DNA from 3 places in the Actinoallomurus oryzae genome. Region 3 is predicted to be linked to each of the others. Evidence: predicted binding sites of a transcription regulator. Region 3 holds the regulator's gene; each other region holds the start of a gene.
What was found. The regulator LexA, encoded in region 3, represses DNA repair genes until DNA is damaged. The targets are predictions, from matches to a motif close to TCGAACANNTGTTCGA.
Positions count from the first base shown of each region.

Region 1: the regulator LexA is predicted to act here: its motif matches at 1,838-1,853, upstream of uvrA (excinuclease ABC subunit UvrA).
Region 2: the regulator LexA is predicted to act here: its motif matches at 1,981-1,996, upstream of recA (recombinase RecA).

Region 1 is NZ_BAABHF010000064.1:23,274-26,549, reverse strand. Features, by position in the region: gene uvrA (excinuclease ABC subunit UvrA) at 1-1,723, opposite strand, end outside; gene ABEA10_RS47460 (MBL fold metallo-hydrolase) at 1,878-2,696, opposite strand; gene ABEA10_RS47455 (MBL fold metallo-hydrolase) at 2,799-3,276, shown strand, end outside.
Region 2 is NZ_BAABHF010000017.1:248,732-252,007, forward strand. Features, by position in the region: gene recA (recombinase RecA) at 728-1,855, opposite strand; gene ABEA10_RS14040 (ATP-grasp domain-containing protein) at 2,054-2,914, shown strand; gene ABEA10_RS14045 (hypothetical protein) at 3,031-3,276, shown strand, end outside.
Region 3 is NZ_BAABHF010000035.1:92,499-95,774, forward strand. Features, by position in the region: gene nrdR (transcriptional regulator NrdR) at 1-243, opposite strand, end outside; gene ABEA10_RS29005 (hypothetical protein) at 164-334, shown strand; gene ABEA10_RS29010 (LysM peptidoglycan-binding domain-containing protein) at 513-845, opposite strand; gene lexA (transcriptional repressor LexA) at 1,102-1,800, shown strand; gene leuS (leucine--tRNA ligase) at 1,960-3,276, opposite strand, start outside.

The sequences.
Region 1 (3,276 bases), on a different contig from region 3:
GGCCGCCGTGCTCGCCCGCGCCCGGGCCGATGTCGACGACCCAGTCGGCGGCCTTGATGGTGTCCTCGTCGTGCTCCACGACGATGAGCGTGTTGCCGATGTCGCGCAGCCGGATCAGGGTCTCCAGCAGGCGGTGGTTGTCGCGCTGGTGCAGCCCGATGGAGGGCTCGTCCAGGACGTACAGCACGCCGACGAGGCCCGAGCCGATCTGGGTGGCGAGCCGGATGCGCTGCGCCTCGCCGCCGGCGAGCGTGGCCGACGCGCGGTCGAGGGTGAGGTAGTCGAGGCCGACGTCGAGCAGGAAGCCCAGCCGGGCGTTGATCTCTTTGAGGACCCGCTCGGCGATGTGCTTCTCGCGGTCGCTGAGCTCCATCGCCAGCAGGAACTTGGCGCACTCGCCGATCGGCATCGCGGCCACGTCGGCGATGGACCGGTCGTTGACCGTGACGCTCAGCACGACCGGCTTGAGGCGGCGGCCCTCGCACGACGGGCACGGGATCTCCCGCATGTAGCCCTCGAACCGCTCGCGGCTCGAGTCGCTCTCGGCCTCGGAGTGGCGGCGCTGGACGTAGGGGATCACGCCCTCGTAGGTCGTGTAGTAGGAGCGCCGCCGGCCGTAGCGGTTGCGGTAGCTCACGTGGACCTGCGTGTCGTGGCCCTTGAGGATGGCCTTGCGCGCGGAGGCCGGGAGGCGCTCCCACGGCGTGTCCAGGTCGAAGCCCATCGCCTCGCCCAGCGCGGTGAGCAGCCGGAGGAAGTAGTCGCTCACGTGCCCGCCGGACCACGGGGAGATCGCGCCCTCGCCGAGGGTCTTCTCCACGTCGGGCACGATCAGCTCGGGGTCGACCTCCATGCGGGTGCCCAGGCCGGTGCAGTCGGGGCAGGCGCCGTACGGGGAGTTGAACGAGAAGGACCGGGGCTCGAGCTCGTCGAAGGACAGGTCGTCGTAGGGGCAGTAGAGGTGCTCGGAGTACATCCGCTCGCGTTGCTCGTCGTCCTCGGGCAGGTCGACGAAGTCGAGGATGATCGTGCCGCCGGTCAGCCCGAGCGCGGTCTCCACCGAGTCGGCCAGGCGCCGCCGCGAGCTCTCCTTGACGCTGAGCCGGTCGACGATCACCTCGATGTCGTGCTTCTCGTACTTCTTGAGCTTCGGCGCCTCGTCCAGGCGCACGGTCGCGCCGTCGACCCGGGCACGGGAGAAGCCCTTGGTCTGCATGTCGCGGAAGAGCTCGGCGTACTCGCCCTTGCGCCCGCGCACGACCGGCGCGAGCACCTGGAAGCGCGTGCCCTCCTCGAACTCCATCAGCCGGTCGACGATCTGCTGCGGCGTCTGCTTGGTGATCGTGCGGCCGCAGGCGGGGCAGTGCGGGTGCCCGATGCGGGCCCACAGCAGGCGCAGGTAGTCGTAGACCTCGGTGATGGTGCCCACGGTGGACCGGGGGTTCTTCGAGGTGGACTTCTGGTCGATCGACACCGCCGGCGACAGGCCCTCGATGAAGTCGACGTCCGGTTTGTCCATCTGGCCGAGGAACTGCCGCGCGTACGCCGACAGAGACTCGACATAACGTCGCTGGCCCTCGGCGAAGATCGTGTCGAACGCGAGGCTCGACTTGCCGGATCCGGACAGCCCGGTGAAGACGATCAGCGCGTCGCGCGGCAGATCCAGCGAGACGTCCTTCAAATTGTGTTCACGTGCTCCGCGCACGATGAGGCGGTCGGCCACGGCGTATTCGCAATCCCCTTGAGAGCCTGGTCGAGACAGGTCAGCTTCAGGCTAACGAGTGGGTGCGACGGTTTCTTCCAGACGACCTCATCCACCCCGCTCGTCGCAGCTGAACCGTACACGTGTTCGAATGAAGGTCGCCACCGGAACACACCTACTCGGGGCCGTCGTCGAGCGCGTGCTCCAGGTAGCGCTCCGCCGACCGGCGTACGGCCTCGACGCCGTCGGCGTGGACGATCCGCCGCCACCACGCGCCGTACACCCGCTCGAAGGGGTAGGGCTCCAGCAGCCGCAGCGCGCGCCGGATGACGCGGGGGCGCTCGGGAATGTGGTTGGGGTAGCTGTACATGAAGCTGACGTAGCGCCGGTCCTGGACGACGGTGAGGATGTCGCCGGACATCAGCGCGCCGCGTCCCTCCTCGCCGTCGCGCCAGTGCAGCACCTGGCCGCCCGCGAAGTGCACCCCGGCGTTGACCAGCGTGAGCCCGTCGCCGAGTGAGTGCGTCTCCCCCGGCCAGAAGACCACCGAGTCGTCGGGCCGGGCCACCCACTCGCGGTCGGCCTCGTGGATGTAGACCGGCGCGTCGAAGGCGTGCGCCCACTCGATCATCGAGCCGTAGAAGTGGGGATGGCTGATCGCGATGGCCGAGATACCGCCCAGCTCGCGCACCCGGGCGACCATGTCGTCGTCGATGTAGGTGATCATGTCCCACAGGACGTTGCCCGACGGCGTGCGGACCAGCAGGGCACGCTGACCGATCGCGGTCGGCGGCGCGGCGCCGACACCGACGATCCCCGGCCCCTCCTCCTCGATCCTCCCCCGGTGCCCGGCCTCGCGCAGCTCGGCGAGGGTCGTCCACTGCTGGCCGTCCCAGCCGACGTACTGACGTTCGTCCTCGCAGATCGGGCAGTCGGCGCGCGGCGCGCCGTACTGGGCCCCACAGGTGCGGCAGATGGGCAGATCGTCTCGCATACGGGCAGCGTAACCGCGGACGTCCGAGCGACGCAGGTCTCGGGGAACCTCGCCGTGACAGGATGGAAGGTCCCGGAAAGCCGTGCCCGATCGGAGGACAGCGTGACCTACACAGGCGACGTCGAGGTCGGTGGCGCCCCCGACGTACGAGAGCTCCCCGCCTTGACGATCACCAAGCTGGCCGTCGGACCGTACGAGAACAACGCCTATCTGCTGCGCTGCACGGCGACGGGCGAACAGGTCCTCATCGACGCCGCGGCCGAGCCCGACCGGTTGTTCGAGATCATCGGCGACGGGCCGCTCTCCCGCGTCGTCACCACGCACCGCCACCAGGACCACTGGAACGCCCTGACCGCCGTGATCGACGCGACCCACGCGCGGCTGGTCGCCCACCCCGACGACGCCGAGGCCCTGCCGCTGCCGGTCACCGAGCCGGTCGAGCACGGCGGCACCGTACGGGTGGGGCAGGCCACGCTGTCGGTCATCCACCTGCGCGGGCACACGCCCGGCTCGATCGCGCTGCGCTACGACGGCGAGACGCCCCACCTGTTCACCGGCGACAGCCTGTTCCCCGGCGGCC
Region 2 (3,276 bases), on a different contig from region 3:
CGAACTCTTCGATCGAACCGGGCACCGAAGGCATGCCGGGCGAAACCCGGCACCGGGAGTTCCAGGGGATCACCCCCCTGGGCAAGTACAAAGGGCCCCGGCGAAGCTGACCGAAGGCCGGCGAGCAGCCCGAGCCTCCGAGCAAAGCCCGGCACCGGGGGTCCCAGAGGGCCGCCCCCCTGGGCAAGTACAAAGAGCCCCGGCCAAGCTGACCGAAGGCCAGCGAATAGCCCGAGCCGCCCGGCGAAGCCCGGCACCAGAAGTCCCAGGGGATCGCCCCTGGGCAAGTACAAAAGGGCCCCGGCGAAGCCGACCGAAGGCCGGCGAGTAGCCCGAGCCTCCGAGCGAAGCCCGGCGCCGGGGTTCCAGAGAGCCACCCCCCTGGGCAAGTACAAAAGGCTCCAGCGAAGCTAACCGAAGGTCAGCGAGCAGCCCAGGCCGCCGGGCGAAGCCCGGCATCGGGGGTTCCAGGGGGTCGCCCCCTGGACAGGCACAAAGGGCTCCGGCGAAGCCGACCGGAGGTCAGCGAGCAGCCCGAGCACCGACCCCGGCATCCGTGTCAGAACTCCTGAGCGGGGGCGACGCCACCGGGGAAGGTGCCCGCGCCGGTGTCGATCCGGTGCGGGATGTGACGCCGCCGCCCGCCAGGAGGCTTTCACGGGCCCGCCTTGCCCGACCCGAGCCATGCCGCCCCTGCGCCCGGCCTCGGCATTTCAGCGCGCCGGGCTCAGGCGTCACCGGGCTTCGGGGTGCTCTTGGAGCCGCGCTTGGCCGGGGCGGTCTTGCCCGCCGCCGCGCCCGCCACGGCCGGGGCCGGAGCCGGGGTCTCCGCCGCAGGTGTCGCGGGGTCGGCGTCGAGCTTCGGGCCCACCCCGAGCTTCTCCTTGATCTTCTTCTCCAGCTCGTTGGCGAGGTCGGGGTTCTCCCGCAGGAAGTTGCGGGCGTTCTCCTTGCCCTGCCCGAGCTGGTCGCTCTCGTAGGTGTACCAGGCGCCGGACTTGCGGACGAAGCCGTGCTCGACGCCCATGTCGATGAGGCCGCCCTCGCGGCTGATGCCCACGCCGTACAGGATGTCGAAGTCGGCGACCTTGAACGGCGGGGCCATCTTGTTCTTCACGACCTTGACGCGGGTGCGGTTACCGACGGCGTCGGTGCCGTCCTTCATCGTCTCGATGCGCCGAATGTCGAGACGGACCGACGCGTAGAACTTCAGCGCCTTGCCGCCCGTCGTCGTCTCGGGTGAGCCGAACATGACGCCGACCTTTTCCCGCAGCTGGTTGAGGAAGATCGCTGTGGTCTTGGTCTGGTTGATGGCGCCGGTGAGCTTGCGGAGCGCCTGCGACATGAGGCGGGCCTGGAGACCGACGTGGCTGTCGCCCATCTCGCCCTCGATCTCGGCGCGGGGCACGAGGGCCGCGACGGAGTCGATGACCACGACGTCGATCGCGCCGGAGCGGATCAGCATGTCGGTGATCTCCAGGGCCTGCTCCCCCGTGTCCGGCTGGGAGACGAGGAGCGCGTCGATGTCGACGCCGATCTTCTTCGCGTACTCCGGGTCGAGCGCGTGCTCGGCGTCGACGAACGCGGCGATGCCGCCGTTCTTCTGCGCACTCGCGACCGCGTGGAGCGCGAGGGTGGTCTTACCGGAGGACTCCGGGCCGTAGATCTCGACGACGCGGCCGCGCGGGAGGCCGCCGATGCCGAGGGCCACGTCGAGGGCGATCGATCCGGTCGGGATCACCTCGACCGGAGGGCGCCCCTCCTGGCCCAGCCGCATGACGGAACCCTTGCCGAACTGCCGCTCGATCTGGGCGAGCGCCGCCTCGAGGGCCTTCTCGCGATCGTTTGCTGCCATGTGAGGTGTCCCTGTGAAAATCGGTGACTGATGTTGACGGGTGCGACGTTACGGGGCCGCACCGACAGTTTTCGAGAGTCCGGGCCACCGTTGTGGATTACGCCGCCCGTTGCGGTCAACTCTAGCCGAACACGTGTTCGATCATGGTCGGACACTCAGAAAGTCCGGTGAACTTGGCTTACGCTGAGGCGCAGGATCATGCCGGTCACCATTCTCATGTGCGCCGACCCGCTCAACCCCCGGCGGGTCGACGAACACTTCGCGCGGGAGGCCGAGTCCGTGCGCGCGCTCGGCGGATCCGTCGCGCTCATCGACCATGACGCCCTCCAGCAGGGCGACGCCGCCATGGCCGCACACCGTGTACCGCGCGACCTCGGCACGGCCTGGTACCGCGGATGGATGCTGACGTCCGTGCAGTACACCGCCCTGGCCTCGGCGCTCGGCGCGCGCGGGGTCACGATGGCGGTGCCGCCGGACGGCTACCAGAAGGCGCACGAGCTGCCGGGCTGGTACGACACGTTCGCCGGCGTCACCCCCGCGAGCGTGTGGCTGCCGGCGCGTCCCGGCACACCTCCGGACAAGGACCGCCTGGCCCGGCTCGTACGCCCGCTCGCCAAGGGCCCGGCGATCGTCAAGGACTACGTGAAGTCGCGCAAGCACGAGTGGGACGACGCCTGCTTCGTGCCCGACGTCACCGACGTCGACCGGCTGCACGCGGTCGTCTCGCGTTTCGTCGAGCTCCAGGGCGACTTCCTGGCCGGCGGCATCGTGGTCCGCGAGTTCGAGACGTACGAGGGCGGCGAGGCGCGCGTCTGGTGGGTCGATGGAGAGCCGGTTCTTGTCGGACCGCATCCGGACACGCCGGAGGTGCGCCCACGCCCACTCACGGACGCGGTCGCGCCCTGCGTACGCTCGCTCGGCTGCCGGTTCATCACCACTGACCTGGCACGACGTGCGGACGGCACCTGGCGGGTGGTGGAGACCGGCGACGGCCAGGTGAGCGACCTTCCCACGGGAACGGAACCGGCCGACCTTTATCTGAGTTTTCCCATTCGTTGAACCGATCCTGCCGATCGACCGTCCCACCTCTACACTTACCGGGCACTAACCCTGGAATCGGAGGGTCGTCGGCAATGCCTTCCAAAGCCGCCGGTCGGCGGATGCGCTCAGGCGCCGTGCAGCTGAGCGCCCTGAGCGTCCTGTCGCTGACCCTCGTCGCCTGCTCGTCCAGCACGAGGGCGAGCTGCGTCGACGGCTGGAACTCCCACGGCGGCTCCTACCGCGTCGTCCCCGACTACTACTGCGACAACGGGGGCTCGTACGGCCGCTACTACTGGTATTACGGCGGCCGTTACCACGGCGGATACATCTCGCACGGCAGCACCATCCGCCCGCGCGGCAGCAAGATCACCTCGCGCGGT
Region 3 (3,276 bases):
CCGGACGGCCTCCTCGACACGCTGTCCGAGCTGAGCCAGTGCGTCCTCCGTCACCGGGCGCCCCTGGCAGGCCCGGCGCACCCCGGCGACGATCTTGTCGCGGGAGAACGGCTCGGTGACTCCGCTGCGTTTGGCGACCATCAGGAGTACGGTCTCCTGGGTCGTGAAACGACGACCGCACTCGGAGCACGACCGGCGCCGCCGGATCGCCGCGCCGTCGTCGGTGGAGCGACTGTCGATCACCCTGCTGTCGGGGTTGCGGCAGAACGGGCAGTGCACGGTCGACCCCCCTCCCCCGGCGTTACGTCTCGATTACAGCGGCTTCACTGCGTAACCACAACCTGTGGTGAACTACACCCGTGTAACTACTAGATGTTGTGGTCTACCGTACGGCTCCGCGGAGGCCTCCGCAACCTCGTCGGCAACAGGAGCACGAAGAGCCCGCTCACGTCACGGCGACGTCGGCGTGTCGCGCCCTCGCCCGGTGGGGGAACCGGCGAGCGGCGAGGCCGTCAGCGCGCGGGGATGTAGACCTTCTGGCCCGGATTGACGACGGCGCTGGACAAGGCGTTGAGGTCGATGATGCGCTGCACCGTGACGCGGGGGTCGACCTCCGGCCGGGCGCGTACGGCGATGCCCCACAGCGTGTCGTGCGGCCCCACGACCACCGACTCACGGGCGACCGCCGGCCCTCTCTCCCTGCCGGACGTGGCGCGGGCGCCGTGCCGCGCCCCCATCCAGAAGCCGGCGAGGAGCACCAGGGCCACGGCACAGACCACGACGACCCGGCCGCGCCGGGTGAGCCGCACGGGCGCGGCGGGACGAGGCCGAGCAGATGAGTTCACGCCTCCTCCTTCATCGAAGGGGAGACCCGGCACACGTGTTCGTCGATTCGCTCGCTCATGTCGATCTCCCCTCGCCGAGTCGAAAGAGATTTCGATCGAACATCAGTACGAGTTGTACCGCGAGAGCCGACGAATTTCCAGGACATCTTCGAACAGGTGTTTGATCATTTAGCGCGAAGGCGCTAACGTCCGTGTACAGGAACGAAATACCGGCGACAGCGCGTCACCGGAGCACAGTCATCCAGCGGAGACATAGATGAGCAAGGTTCGGGAAATGCCCGACGGCCCGCGCGACGAGTCGGGGCTGACGGCACGCCAGCGCAAGGTTCTGGAGGTGATCCGCGACTCCGTCCAGCGCCGCGGTTACCCTCCGTCGATGCGCGAGATCGGCGAGTCGGTCGGGCTGACGAGCACCTCCAGCGTGTCGCACCAGCTGCGCGCGCTGCAGCGCAAGGGCTTCCTGCTGCGCGACCCCAACCGCCCGCGCGCCGTCGTGGTCCGCATGCCCGGCTCGGCCGCCGTACGGAGCGAGCCGGAGTCGTACGAGACGGCCTCGGGGCAGGAGACGGCGACCCGTCCCGCGCCCGCGTACGTGCCTCTCGTGGGCCGTATCGCCGCCGGTGGCCCGATCCTGGCCGAAGAGGCCGTGGAGGACGTCTTCGCGCTGCCCAAGCAACTCGTGGGCGAGGGCACGCACTTCCTGCTCAACGTCACCGGTGACTCGATGATCGAGGCCGCGATCGCCGACGGCGACTGGGTGGTCGTCCGCCAGCAGCCGGTGGCCGAGAACGGCGACATCGTCGCCGCCATGATCGACGGCGAGGCGACGGTCAAGACGCTGAAGCGCCGCGACGGCAAGGTGTGGCTGATGCCGCACAACCCGGCGTACGACCCGATTCCGGGCGATGACGCGACGATCCTCGGCCGGGTCGTCGCGGTGCTGCGCAAGATGTGATCGACGCGTCTCCGGACTGTGCACGGTGAGGGCGCCCCGCCATGGGGTGCCCTCACCGCATTTTGATGTCGTCTTTGCGGGCATTCACCCCGCTACGGCGTGCGTCCGGGGCCGGTCTCGAGGGCCCCGCCGGCAGGCGACGGGGCCTCGAGACGGGCACTACGCCGGGACGATGTTGACGATCTTGGGAGCGCGGACGACGACCTTGCGGATGCCGCGGTCGCCGAGGGCGGCCTGGATCTTCTCCGACGCCAGCGCCAGCCGCTCCAGCTCCGTCTCGCCGATCTCCGGAGAGACCTCGAGCCGGTCGCGGACCTTGCCCGCCACCTGGACCACACAGGTCACCGACTCCTGGACCAGCAGGGCCGGCTCCGCCGTCGGCCAGCCGGCCTTGGCCACGGACCCGTCGCGGCCCAGGCGCTCCCACATCTCCTCGGCGGTGTAGGGCGCCACCAGCGACAGCATCACCGCCAGCGTCTCGGCCGCCTCGCGTACGGCGGGATCGGCCGGGCCCACGCCGGAGTCGATCGCCCTCCGCGAGGCCGAGGTCAGCTCCATCATGCGGGCCACCGCGACGTTGTAGCGGTGCGCCTCGACCAGCCGGGTGACCTCATCGATCGTGCGGTGGGTGACCTTGCGCAGCTCGACGTCGCCCGAGGCCGGGTCGGCGCCGGGCGCCGAAGCGACGTCGGCGGCCACCCGGTGCGCGCGGGCCAGGAACTTCACCGCACCGGACGGCGACACGTCGGCCCAGTCGATGTCGTCCTCCGGCGGCCCGGAGAAGATCATCGTCAGGCGCACCGCGTCGACGCCGTACTCGGCGATCTGCTCGCCCAGGTCGACCAGGTTGCCGGTCGTCTTGGACATCGCGGAGCCGTTGAGGATCACCTGGCCCTGGTTGACCAGCCGGGTGAACGGCTCGACGCAGTCCAGCATGCCCATGTCGTACAGCACCTTGGTGAAGAACCGGCTGTACAGCAGGTGCAGGATCGCGTGCTCGACCCCACCGGTGTACTGGTCGACCGGCATCCACCGGCGGGCCTTCTCGACGTCGAACGGGCCCTCGGTGTAGTCCGGCGAGCAGTAGCGCAGGAAGTACCACGAGGAGTCGACGAAGGTGTCCATCGTGTCGGTGTCGCGCTTGGCCGCGCCGCCGCACTTGGGGCACGCGACGTTGACCCAGTCGGTGGCGGCCGCCAGCGGCGAGACGCCGCGCGGCGCCAGGTCCGCGCCGCGCAGGTTGTCCGGCAGGCGTACGGGCAGCTGCTCGTCGGGGACCGGGACCTCGCCGCACGCCTCGCAGTGGATGATCGGGATCGGCGTGCCCCAGAAGCGCTGCCGGGAGATCAGCCAGTCGCGCAGGCGGTAGTTGACGGCCGCCTTGCCCAGCCCGCGCTCCTCCAGGATCTCGGTGATCCGCGGGATCGCGGCGGACTTGGTCAGGCCGTCCAGCGGGCCGGAGTTGACCAGCTCGCC